Regions from separate parts of the Buttiauxella sp. AC038 genome, predicted to be linked through region 1. Evidence: riboswitches for the same ligand, from Rfam matches in the RefSeq annotation. Region 1 holds a riboswitch; each other region holds the start of a gene.
What was found. Region 1 has a riboswitch for thiamine pyrophosphate ahead of thiB (thiamine ABC transporter substrate binding subunit). Riboswitches for the same ligand answer to the same signal wherever they lie in the genome.
Positions count from the first base shown of each region.

Region 2: another riboswitch for thiamine pyrophosphate. It lies ahead of thiC (phosphomethylpyrimidine synthase ThiC); the one in region 1 lies ahead of thiB (thiamine ABC transporter substrate binding subunit).
Region 3: another riboswitch for thiamine pyrophosphate. It lies ahead of thiM (hydroxyethylthiazole kinase); the one in region 1 lies ahead of thiB (thiamine ABC transporter substrate binding subunit).

Region 1 is NZ_CEEDCQ010000001.1:757,899-762,118, forward strand. It holds gene thiP (thiamine/thiamine pyrophosphate ABC transporter permease ThiP) at 1-1,226, opposite strand, end outside; gene thiB (thiamine ABC transporter substrate binding subunit) at 1,202-2,185, opposite strand; TPP riboswitch at 2,222-2,321, opposite strand; gene sgrR (HTH-type transcriptional regulator SgrR) at 2,347-4,035, opposite strand; gene sgrT (glucose uptake inhibitor SgrT) at 4,124-4,220, shown strand, end outside.
Region 2 is NZ_CEEDCQ010000001.1:4,709,535-4,713,754, reverse strand. It holds gene thiF (thiazole biosynthesis adenylyltransferase ThiF) at 1-46, opposite strand, end outside; gene thiE (thiamine phosphate synthase) at 39-674, opposite strand; gene thiC (phosphomethylpyrimidine synthase ThiC) at 674-2,515, opposite strand; TPP riboswitch at 2,663-2,776, opposite strand; gene AC0IXI_RS22260 (Rsd/AlgQ family anti-sigma factor) at 2,828-3,331, opposite strand; gene nudC (NAD(+) diphosphatase) at 3,435-4,208, shown strand.
Region 3 is NZ_CEEDCQ010000001.1:1,706,753-1,710,972, forward strand. It holds gene AC0IXI_RS08155 (transporter substrate-binding domain-containing protein) at 278-1,228, opposite strand; TPP riboswitch at 1,699-1,795, shown strand; gene thiM (hydroxyethylthiazole kinase) at 1,832-2,620, shown strand; gene thiD (bifunctional hydroxymethylpyrimidine kinase/phosphomethylpyrimidine kinase) at 2,617-3,426, shown strand; gene fbaB (class I fructose-bisphosphate aldolase) at 3,605-4,220, shown strand, end outside.

The sequences.
Region 1 (4,220 bases):
ATCACAATGCCATCGGCGGATTGCGGCAAACCTACCGTGTTATTAAGCAACAGGAAAAAGCCGGTCGCCAGCACGATGCCTGGCATGGCGAGAATTAACATGCCGCTCAACTCCAGCGCTTGCCCGGCAAATGCGCGGTTGCGCAGGCGCAATTCCCGCGAACTCCACAGCAGCATTACCGTAATGACGACGCTTATCAGCCCCGCGCCGACTGCAATTCTTAACGAGGTGAATAATGCCTGCCAGAGAATTGGCTGTGAAAGCACGCTGTTAAATCCGCTGTTGATGCCATCAATGATGACCGCCAGCAGCGGGGGCAATAGCAGCAACATTGCGAGTGAAATTAACAACCCGTCGCACAGTTTTCGGCGTAGGTTATCTTGCGGGTCGCGCCAGCCTTGCATTTGGCTGATTCCCACCGGAATCGCTTTGCTCAGCCGCTGGCTCATCAAAACGAGGCCAAGGCAGCAAACCATTTGTACTATTGCGAGCAGTGCCGCACGTGCGGGATCGTAGTCGTAACTGAGGGCCTGGAAGATAGCCAGTTCAATGGTGGTTGCCTGCGGCCCGCCGCCGAGCGAAAGCACGGTGGCAAAACTTGCGAAGCAGAGCATAAAAATCAGTGCGGCGGCAGGAAGGATCTGGCGCCGTAGCCACGGCCATTCGACAAAGCGGAAGAAATTCCAGCCCTGCATACCAAGCTGTGCGGCGACCTGGCGCTGTTCGCTGGGGATATTTTCCAGCGCCTGAAGCAGCAGGCGGGTTGCCATCGGCAAGTTGAAAAATACGTGTGCCAGCAAAATGCCTTTCAGGCCATACGGTGAGAACCCCCATTCGATGCCAAGTCTGGCGCACAATGAGGCCAGCCAGCCTTCGCGGCCATACACCGTCAGAATCCCAAACACGGCAACTAACACCGGCAACACCAGCGTCATGGCGCACAGACGTAACAGTGCTAATCGCCCTGGGAAACGGCGTCGGTAAAGCGCCCGGGCCAGAAAAATAGCCGGGAGCACCGAAAGGGCAGCCGAGAGAAATGCCTGCCAGAAAGAGAAGCGCAGCACATGCCACAAATAACTATCCTGCACCAATGCGCGGATATCGGTTTGAGGCGCGTTAAACCACAACGCCAGAAAAGCTGCCAGGGCGACGGCGACCACCAGCGTGGCGGCGCATAGCCCTGGAATCAGCCAGCCGGGGATCAGCGGCTGACGGAGCGTTGCCATTCACTGATCCAGCTGGCGCGATGGGATGAAACGTCTTGCGGGCTAAACTCCAGCGTGGTCTGTGGTTTGACCAGGCCGTTAAAGCCTTCCGGCAATTTCACATCTGTTACCGGATACATCCAGTTGCCGGTTGGAATGGTGTTCTGGAATTCAGGCGTTGTGATGAATTTCATGAACTTTTGCGCCAGCTCAGGCTGTTTGCTGGAGGCCAGGCGGCCCGCTACTTCGACCTGCAAATAGTGCCCTTCGCTGAAATTGGCTGCCGCGTAGTTATCTTTTTTCTCTTCAATAATGTGATATGCCGGAGAAGTGGTGTAGCTCATCACCAGATCGCCTTCACCTTTCAGGAACAGGCCGTAGGCTTCGGACCAGCCTTTGGTGACGGTGACGGTTTTCTTCGCCAGTTTCGCCCAGGCTTCAGGCGTTTTGTCGCCATATACTTTTTGCATCCATAACAGCAGGCCGAGACCTGGCGTGCTGGTGCGTGGATCCTGGTAAATCACTTTCCATTTCTGGTCGCTTTCAACCAATTCTTTCAGGCTTTTCGGCGGGTTTTTGAGTTTGTTTTTGTCATACACAAAAGCGAAATAACCGTAATCGAATGGCACAAAGGTATTGTTGTTCCACCCGCCAGGAATGTTTAGCGAGCTGGTTTCAACATTGCTCGGAGCAAACAATTTCGTTTGTGCCGCCGCTTCCAGCAGGTTGTTATCCAGCCCTAAAACCACGTCAGCTTTGCTGTTTTTACCCTCCATGCGTAGGCGGTTAAGCAAGGAAACACCATCTTCGAGTGCGACGAATTTCAGCTCGCAATTGCAGTCCGCTTCAAAGGCTTTTTTTACCGCAGGGCCTGGGCCCCAGTCGGCAGCGAAGGAGTCGTAGGTGTAAACAGTCAGCAGGGGTTTGGCGAAAACAGGGGCTGCGATGAGCGCCAGTAACGGCAGGAATTTTTTGAACACTTTGCACCTCTTGGAATTAGGGGTGGCAAAGGACTTTGAGAATTGAGCCTCAAATCCCTTCGCCGGCGTTATCCGGATCAGGTTCGACGGGTATTATCTCAGCCAGACTTTCGTCTTAGCACCCCGTTGAGAACGCGTGCATTGTAATGATTTTGTGAAACTTACGAAAGCTCTTTACCCGTACTCAAAGATTGCGGTTCCGGTGGTGCAAACCATGCCGATTTAAAATCAAACCAACCCAATGTGTTCATTCGCACACCGCGCATACTGCGTTGCCCTTCAATGCGCAGCCAGTGGTGGATTAACGGCAAAATATCATTATTTTCAACGCGACTCTGGCACCATTCCGGGAGCGAAAGCTCACCGTTATGCCATTTTCGGGTATCCGTTTCCCAGTCATTCGCAATGCATTTCTGAATCAGCGGCACTTCATAAAGATGCGAATAGAGTGAAAACTCCAGCGGCAGCGTGAAGTTGGCACTGTTCAGCCAGATATCACTTTCTGCCTCACCCTGGTGCCACTCTTCATAACTGACTTCCTGCACCACCAGTTTTACCCCCATGCGGGCCAGCAACTCTTCCATCACTTTACTGATCATGCGGTGTTCAACGTGGTCGCGGTAAAACGTCAGCGTTACAGATTCCAGACTATCAGGTTTTTCAAGCACCGGTTGTGGGCGCGCGTGGTGCCAGCGCGGCAGTAAACCATACGCAGGAAACCAGTACTGCTGGTTTTGAGCACCCGCGCTATAAAGCAGATGAATGGGGGCCAACACATGGCTTAGCCAGCGGCGAACGTCGTCATTACTGCCAGATTTGGATCGCCTATCAAACAAAATGTAATAGCAGCCTTCTTCCAGACGGCTTTCGACGGCTTTTTCACTATCAGGCATGCCCGATAGTTGCACTGCGCAACTGACATCTTCACCGATCTCTGGCAATACCCAGAAATTTACCTCGTCAATCAATGCGCGATAGCCGAAGTAATCATCGTAAGCCTGAATTTTCAATTGGTTGTTATTGTTGCGCACCACCGAATAGGGGCCTGACCCAACAGGCTGACGGGCAAAATTGCTTAATGTCTGCCATTCACGCGGCAGGATCATTGCGTTAACACTGCCCAATAACCAAGGTAGCCATTGGTCGGGCTGCGAGAGCGTGATATCCAGCGTCCATGTGGTTGGCGAGCTGATTTGCGTAATGTGTGCGTAGAGTGGCAACGCATTAATTCGTTGCAAAGATGTCATGACATCCAGCATGTCCAGTTCGCGGCCATGGTGAAAATGAATGCCGGGGCGCAGATAAAAACGCCAGTGTAATGGGGAAATTTGCTGCCAGTGATGGGCAATATCTGCTTCCAGTTCCCCATTTTCCTCATTTATACGGATTAACCCACTGAAAATTTGCCTGGCAATATGGGTTTCCGAGCGGCGTAATGCCGAGCCTGGTAACAGATTTAATAGCGGGCGGTAATAGAGCACGCGCAGGATATGCCGCCCCTGGCGGAAGCTGCGGCCCAGATGGGAGATCAACATCTGGCGTACTGCGGCTTTGTCACCGACGATCTGCACCAGTTGATCAATACGATCCTGCTCGAGAAGATCTTCTGCCCGCTGTTGTTGCAGCGCAAGGCCGGTATACAGGAATTCCAGCTGTGAACGCTTGCCGCGCCCGACCTCTGCTTTCCAGCTGAGCCAGCCCTTTTCCTGCATCGCGCTCAGTAGTGTACGCATATGGCGGCGGGAACAATTCAGCAGATCTGCCAGCTCATTGAGCGTGGTTTCCTGCGGTTTACCTTCAAAGTTTTGCCATAAACGTATGAACTGTTGTTGCAGACGACTGCTGGACATAAAAGAGGAACTCCCGTCAGAAACTCATCAATTTAACTTTCCTCATATTACGCCAATAATCATCAACGTTGAAAGCGAGGAGGTACATATGAAACGGTCGCCAGTTGTTAAGTTCTATCAACAGTATTTTACCGCAACCCAAAGTGTTTCCGCTGGATGGCTGGCTCGCCTGACAGCATCGCAAC
Region 2 (4,220 bases), 4.0 Mb from region 1:
CCAGCAACATCTGGCGGCTGTAACGCATGAAATCGGCATCATTCATAGCCAGCCCCCACAAGCTCCAGTAGCTGCGCTGTTGCCGCTCGCCAGTCTGGGGCCAGAGTAATTGCGCTCACAACTGCGACACTTCCAACGCCCGTTGCGAGTACAGCAGGAACGCGCTCAATACTTATTCCACCGATGGCGACAGTCGGGTAATCGCCCAGCGTTTTGATGTGGGCTGCGAGTTGCGAAAGCCCTTGAGGAGCGGACGGCATCTGCTTGGTTTGAGTTGGAAAAACATGCCCCAACGCGATGTAAGAAGGGCGTGCTTCCAGGGCGCGATCCATTTCCATATTGTCGTGCGTCGAAAGCCCGAGGCGCAGGCCCGCATCGCGGATGGCATCCAGATTAGCGACATCCAGATCTTCCTGGCCCAGATGAACACCGTAAGCACGATGTTTTATCGCCAGTCGCCAGTAATCATTGATGAATAACCTCGCCTCATATCGCTTACCAAGCGCAATGGCAGTAGTAATGTCGGCTTCAACTTCTTCGTCGCGTTTGTCTTTAATCCGTAATTGAAGGGTGCGTACTCCCGCCTCCAGTAAGCGGGCAATCCACTCGACGCTATCCACTACCGGATACAACCCGAGTCGTTTGGGCACAGAAGGGAAGGCGGGGGTGCTCATCACACTTCCTCCTGACGCAGATAAATTTCGCCACCTTTTGCACGGAAGGATTGCGACATATCGTCCATGCCAACTTCTATGGCTTGCTTAGCGGCGAAATCGCGAACCTCCTGGGAGATTTTCATCGAGCAGAATTTTGGTCCGCACATCGAACAGAAGTGCGCGACCTTGCCGGATTCCTGCGGCAGGGTTTCATCGTGATAGGCGCGGGCGGTGAAAGGGTCAAGCGCGAGATTAAACTGGTCTTCCCAGCGGAATTCAAAACGGGCTTTCGACATCGCGTTGTCGCGGATTTGCGCACCAGGGTGGCCTTTTGCCAGGTCTGCGGCATGTGCCGCAATTTTGTAGGTAATCAGCCCCTGTTTAACATCTTCTTTATTCGGTAGGCCAAGATGCTCTTTTGGTGTGACGTAACAAAGCATCGCACAGCCGAACCAGCCAATCATGGCTGCACCAATACCTGAGGTGAAATGGTCGTAACCCGGTGCAATATCGGTGGTCAGCGGGCCGAGCGTGTAGAACGGAGCTTCATGGCAGTGCTCCAGTTCTTCGGTCATATTGCGGCGGATCATCTGCATGGGCACATGTCCCGGGCCTTCAATCATCACCTGCACATCGTATTCCCAGGCAATTTTGGTCAACTCGCCAAGCGTATGCAGCTCAGAGAATTGCGCTTCATCGTTGGCATCCTGAATGGAGCCAGGGCGCAGGCCGTCGCCAAGCGAGAGTGAAACGTCGTAAGCGGCACAGATTTCGCAAATTTCGCGGAAGTGCTCATACAGGAAGTTTTCCTGATGATGTGACAGGCACCATTTCGCCATAATCGAACCGCCGCGCGACACAATTCCGGTCAGGCGTTTGGCCGTCATCGGCACATAACGCAGCAGCACTCCGGCGTGAATGGTGAAATAGTCCACGCCTTGCTCGGCCTGTTCCAGGAGTGTGTCGCGGAACATTTCCCAGGTCAGGTCTTCAGCGATGCCATTTACTTTTTCCAGCGACTGGTAAATGGGCACGGTGCCGATAGGGACTGGGCTGTTACGTAAAATCCATTCGCGGGTTTCGTGGATATAGCGGCCGGTGGAAAGATCCATCACGGTGTCTGCGCCCCAGCGCGTTGACCACACCAGTTTTTCCACTTCTTCTTCAATCGAGGAGGTGACCGCTGAGTTGCCGATATTGGCATTCACTTTGACAAGGAAATTACGGCCGATAATCATCGGCTCAGACTCAGGGTGGTTAATATTGGCGGGAATGATTGCCCGGCCTGCGGCGACTTCATCGCGTACAAATTCAGGAGTAATGTTTTCTGGCACGAGAGCACCAAAACTCTGGCCTGGGTGCTGGTGGCGTAACACTTCATCGCGAATGCGTTCGCGGCCCATGTTTTCACGTATGGCGATAAACTCCATTTCCGGCGTCACTATGCCCTGGCGTGCATAGTGCAACTGCGTGACAATTTTCCCGGCTTTTGCGCGCTTCGGCGTGAGTTGTGTTTCAAAACGCAATTCGTCCAGACCATCATCAGCAAGGCGCTCTTTGGTATATGCAGAGCTACGGTCGGTCAGTGTTTCGCAATCATCACGCTCGCTAATCCAGCTTTCACGCAGTGGTGAAAGCCCGCACAGAACGTCGATGCTGATTGCCGGGTCGCCATACGGACCTGAAGTGTCATACACCGGAATGGCATCGTTAGGGGTGAACAGAGGGTTTTCTTTCGTACCGCCCGTTGCGGTTGGGCTAAGTTGAATTTCGCGCATCGGTACGCGGATATCATCGCGTGAGCCAGTTAGATAAATGCGTTGGGAATTAGGGAAAGCAGTACCTTCCAGCGTATGGATAAAATGCTGGGCAGCAGCGCGTTGTTCGCGGCGGTTTGTTTTTTTTCAGTAATAGACATAGCTCATTCCAGTAAATATCAAGGAGTGGCTTGCCAGAACAACGGAGGAGTAATAAATGTGGGGCGCCCGCGTACGGGTGAACCCAAAAGCAGAATTACTCTTGTTCCCTTCGCAGGTATTAGCCTGATCAGGTTCCGCGGATCCCGAATTAACGGTCTCAGCCGGTGTTCAGTTAAACACTCGGCACTCCGACAAGAAGAAACCCGTATTGCTACGGGTCGTTATGTAAACTACTCGTTAACAGCGCAGAACTCAAGCCGGGCGTGCAAGGTTGCCGGTATCGTTAGCACTGTCATTTATATCGTGGTCGTAAGCTAACTGAATGAGTTTATCTTCCAGTGAAAAACGTGATTCCAGTGCTTCACCGATGCCGGATAACGCTTTCTGGAACTCAATATAGTTATCATCATCGATAGCACTTTCGAGATGCGAATCGTAAAAATCCATGATGTGCTGGGTGTTGGCTTCAAGCTGCGGATAAAGATGAGTTGCGGCTAAAAGTGGGCTGCTGCCTTCCATTTCGCTGATAATGCGTTCATAAATATTGAAATGACCGGCAGAAAGATAATCCACCAGATTATGGCAAAAGTTATCCAGAGCCTTTTCATTGAGCGCGGTATGGGATTCCTTGTTAGGCTTGATCCCAACCATATTGTAATAAGCCACCAATAAATGTTTGCGGGCATATAGCCATTGGTCGATTAACTCATTACTACCACCGACGCGCTCAGTCAGATTTTCTAACTGGTTAAGCATGATTGACTCCGTGATTCCGTGAGTAAAAGATGTAACGCAAACGTACCCAAAATTGTTACGACCATTTGTTTATACCAGCGAACTCGGGGATGTGCACCAGGTTATGGAACGTGTAATTCAAAAGTTAGATCAGGGCTGGTTTATCGTCAGTCATGAACAAAAATTGTGGTTGCCGAAAGGTGAGCTACCTCACGGAGCAGCACAAGATTTTCAGCTTGATGGTGCGGTTGGGATGCATATCGGCGAGTGGGAAAGTGAGCCGGTGTGGTTAGTGCGGCAACATCGCCGTGCGGATATGGGCTCAGTGCGCCAGGTTATTGACCAGGACCCAGGGTTATTTCAACTTGCTGGGCGTGGCGTGCAGTTAGCGGAGTTCTATCGCTCGCATAAGTTCTGTGGCTACTGTGGCCATGAAATGCACGTCAGCAAAACTGAATGGGCGATGCTGTGTAACCATTGTCGTGAACGCTACTATCCACAAATTTCACCGTGCATAATCGTGGCTATCCGTCGTGAAGACCATATCCTGCTTGCTCAGCACACACGCCATCGCGGTGGAATTTATACCGTGCTGGCCGGTTTTGTCGAAGTTGGGGAAACCCTCGAGCAGGCCGTGGCGCGTGAGGTGATGGAAGAGAGCAGCATTCGTGTGAAGAATTTACGCTATGTAACTTCCCAACCTTGGCCGTTCCCGCAATCGCTGATGACCGCATTTATGGCGGAATATGACAGCGGCGAAATTGAAATCGACCCGAAAGAGTTACTTGATGCGGGTTGGTATCGGTATGACCAACTTCCGTTATTGCCTCCACCGGGTACGGTGGCTCGTCGCCTGATTGAAGACACTGTCGCCCTGTGTCGGGCAGAGTATGAATGACGTGGTAAACTG
Region 3 (4,220 bases), 950 kb from region 1:
AATAAGTTGCTATTAATTTTCATATAAATTTTAGTAACTAGTCAACCGGAATATATGATTAACCAAAAACAAATGTTATTAACATGCTGCGAATGTTGTTTTATGATGCTTATATGTTTTATTAAAGTTTAAAAATGAGTTGATATATTTTCATTGAGTAATAGTGTGAAGCATAAGTAAGTGAATTGAAAATATATCCAGAAATAGACATTTCTTTAGCAAGGTTAGGATTCTAATACATTCCTTAAGTCACCTGATGTCTTGAGCAACTAATTATTTATCGCCCTGTTCTTAAACAATCGTCAAATTGCGTTAATACTTTATCCATTTCTTTTGAGTAAGGAGTTTGTAAGTTTAGCTTTAAATAAGGAATCGGTTTATTAAACCAGACATCATGGATCTTACCAAAATCTGGTGATTTTCTAATTTTACAAAGACTCTGATTTACCAGTGACTTAAATTCTTTGTCATCGTGCGGCAGTAGTATGACAAAGAACTGTGGTTTCCCAACACCTTTATCGCTAATTGAAAATAAATTTTTATCGCTATGAGCCTCAATGATTTCTTTTAATGAAATATCGTTGATAAAAGCAGCCGATGTTTTGCCACTGCGCATCAGTTCAAAAGCTTTTTCCATGGTTGGAGTCGTAATAACGAATAAATTGAGATTCAACTCACGATTGGTCTGGTTAAGCGCAAGAGCATCAACTGATCCCGAAGTTACACTAACAGTATGACCCGCTAATTGATCAATGGATGATATCTTTTTGTTCTTTAAAGTTGCGAATCGTGTATATGAATAAGTATAGGGACTTGAATAGTCTGCAATCGTTTTCCATTCAATAACGTTAGCATTAACTGAACAGATCATATCTACCTTTTTCTCACGCAATAATTCATCTCTTTCTGGTAGATATTTGTTCTCAATATAATTAACTTTTAAATCCGGTATGTTCAGATGTTTGCTGATATCACTAACGATAACGTTACATAAATCGATAACATAACCAACAACTTTGCCATCCGATGCTACATAAGAAAAAGGTGGGGCATCACGATAGGCGATGTTTATTTGATGAGTTTTTGTGATGCTCTCTATTGTCTTTGAAAGCTGAGCTTGAGCAACAGAGACAAACAGCCCAGAAACAAGAAAAACACACATATTTAACCAATTGAATATTTTAGCACTGCTGTTTTTATTAAGTAAAACTTTGTTATCGATATTCATATAGGATGTTAATTTTATGTTTTTTATAAGAAAAGATCATAGGTAATTATATGTTTCTAGTTATACACATAAAGCATGCTGTTGCCAATTTCATTATAACGAATCAGATAGTTCCGAGGAGTGATTTAGTATGTTTTAAATACATTGCGATCATTTAATGGTCAAGTTATTTCAATGTGTTAACAGTGTTTTGTGAGATTAAATAATCCATGGAAATAATTTTACTGGTTGGTAAAAAATAATAAATGATGAACTCGTTAACTATGCTCAATTAATTTTTTAGATTTATGTTAATAGGTGTGGGGCGGTGTTTTCATTAATAGTCAAATCCTGATAAAGATGATGCTTGAGAGAGTTGGTCACTATTTCACTGTGCGCACTTAGATTAAGAACTTGTTTGTCTGACTTCCTGCTGGCATTATCCTGAGCAGGGATTAACGGAGCGTTAATCGCAAGTATTTGATTTTGAATTAAATGACTCGGGGTGCCCTTCTTTGTGAAGGCTGAGAAATACCCGTACCACCTGATCTGGATAATGCCAGCGTAGGGAAGTCAGATGCCTGCCAGGTCATCTCTTCTTCACGCCGGGCAGGAGCTTTTAATATGCAGCCTGACCTGCTACCCGGCCACCTTGCCGCGTCGGTTTTACACAATTTACATCAAGCTTCTCCTTTGGTTCACTGCATGACTAACGATGTGGTGCAGAGTTTTACCGCCAACGTGTTGCTCGCTATTGGCGCGGCTCCGGCAATGGTCATTGAGCCAGAAGAAGCCGCACAATTTAGCCCTATAGCCTGCGCTCTACTCATCAATATCGGCACACTCACCTCTGAGCGCAGTACCGCAATGCTTGCTGCCATTCATGCTGCGAACCAATCTTCTATCCCCTGGGTGCTCGACCCCGTGGCCGTCGGTGGCCTGGAGTTTCGTACACAATTTGCACGCGCGATCCTTGAATTAAAACCGGCCGCAATTCGTGGTAATGCGTCGGAAATCATGGCGCTTGCGGGCGAGCACAGTGGTGGGCGAGGTGTGGACAGTTCTGAAGAGGCGCTTTCAGCTCTACCCGCGGCACTTAAGCTTGCCCAGATTACTGGTGCGATTGTTGCGGTAACAGGTGAGGAGGATTACGTCACCGATGGGGAAAATGCCTGGAGCATTGCCGGTGGCGGCGTGTTGATGACGCGTGTTGTTGGCACAGGATGTGCACTTTCCGCAGTTGTTGCTGCCTGTTGTTCATTGCCTGGCTCCCGGTTAGACAATGTCGCTTCCGCCTGCCAGTTTATGAAATGTGCTGGCGAACAGGCAATTGCTGCAAGCCGCGGGCCTGGTAGTTTCACTCCAGCCTTTCTGGATGCGCTTTACGCACTAAATGCGGAGGCTCTGGTATGAAAGGAGTTAAACGCATTAACGCGCTAACTATTGCAGGAACCGACCCAAGTGGTGGCGCGGGTATCCAGGCTGACCTTAAAACGTTCTCGGCATTGGGCGCGTATGGCACCAGCGTTATTACCGCGCTGGTTGCACAAAACACACGTGGAGTGCAGTCGGTTTATCGTATCGAACCTGTGTTTGTCGCCGCCCAGCTTGATTCTGTGCTCAGCGATGTGCGTATCGACACCATTAAAATTGGTATGCTGGCTGAAACCGATATCGTTGAAGCGGTGGCGGAGCGGTTGGCATTTTACCAAGTCAAAAACGTGGTGCTCGATACGGTGATGCTGGCGAAAAGTGGCGACCCGTTGCTTGCGCCCTCTGCGGTAGAAAGCCTGCGTCGTCGGCTGTTGCCGCAGGTGGCGTTGATCACTCCGAATCTGCCGGAAGCCGCCGCGCTGCTGGATGCGCCTCATGCCCGGAATGAACGCGAAATGAAAGAGCAGGGGGATGCGTTGCTGGGGATGGGATGCAAGGCCGTGCTGATGAAAGGCGGTCATCTTGATGACGCTGAAAGCCCAGATTGGTTGTTTACTCGAAGTGGAGCGCAGCGTTTTACTGCACCACGTGTGCAAACGCGTCATACGCATGGTACGGGCTGCACACTGTCCGCCGCACTTGCGGCACTTTATCCACGCTATAACGACTGGCCTCAAACTATCACTGCGGCGAAAAAGTGGCTGTCTCAGGCATTAGAACAGGCGGATTCGCTGGAAGTGGGCAACGGAATTGGACCAGTTCATCATTTTCACGAGTGGTGGTAATGGCGTAAATCTCCGCCGGGCATAAAACGTTACACCATAAAACAAACCGATAGTGCTCCCGTAGGTGGCGAATACCGTGAGTCACGGCCAGGATTATGTCTGCCTGTTTTAACAAAAGCAGGCCAGGAGAATCCATCCTCAGCGGGCAGGGTGCTCGCTGAATTTACGGGAGCGTATTATGACTGATATTGCGCAGCTGCTTGGCAAAGATGCCGACAGCTTGTTACAGCATCGTTGTATGACTATTCCGGCAGACCAGTTGTATCTGCCTGGTTCGGATTATGTAGACCGCGTGATGGTGGATAACAACCGCCCGCCTGCAGTGCTACGAAACATGCAAACGCTGTATAACACCGGGCGGCTTGCTGGCACTGGCTACCTTTCCATTTTACCGGTCGATCAGGGTGTTGAACACTCCGCTGGGGCATCGTTTGCGGCAAACCCTCTCTACTTTGACCCGAAAAACATAGTTGAACTGGCGATTGAAGCGGGCTGTAACTGTGTCGCTTCAACCTATGGCGTGCTGGCCTCGGTATCGCGCCGTTACGCGCACCGCATTCCTTTCCTCGTCAAACTTAACCATAACGAAACGCTCAGCTACCCAAACACTTTTGACCAGACGCTGTACGCAAGCGTTGAGCAGGCGTTCAATATGGGCGCGGTGGCAGTGGGGGCGACCATTTACTTTGGTTCGCCAGAGTCACGTCGCCAAATTGAAGAGATTTCAGCGGCGTTTGAACGCGCACATGAGCTGGGGCTGGTCACTGTTCTTTGGGCATATCTGCGTAACCCGG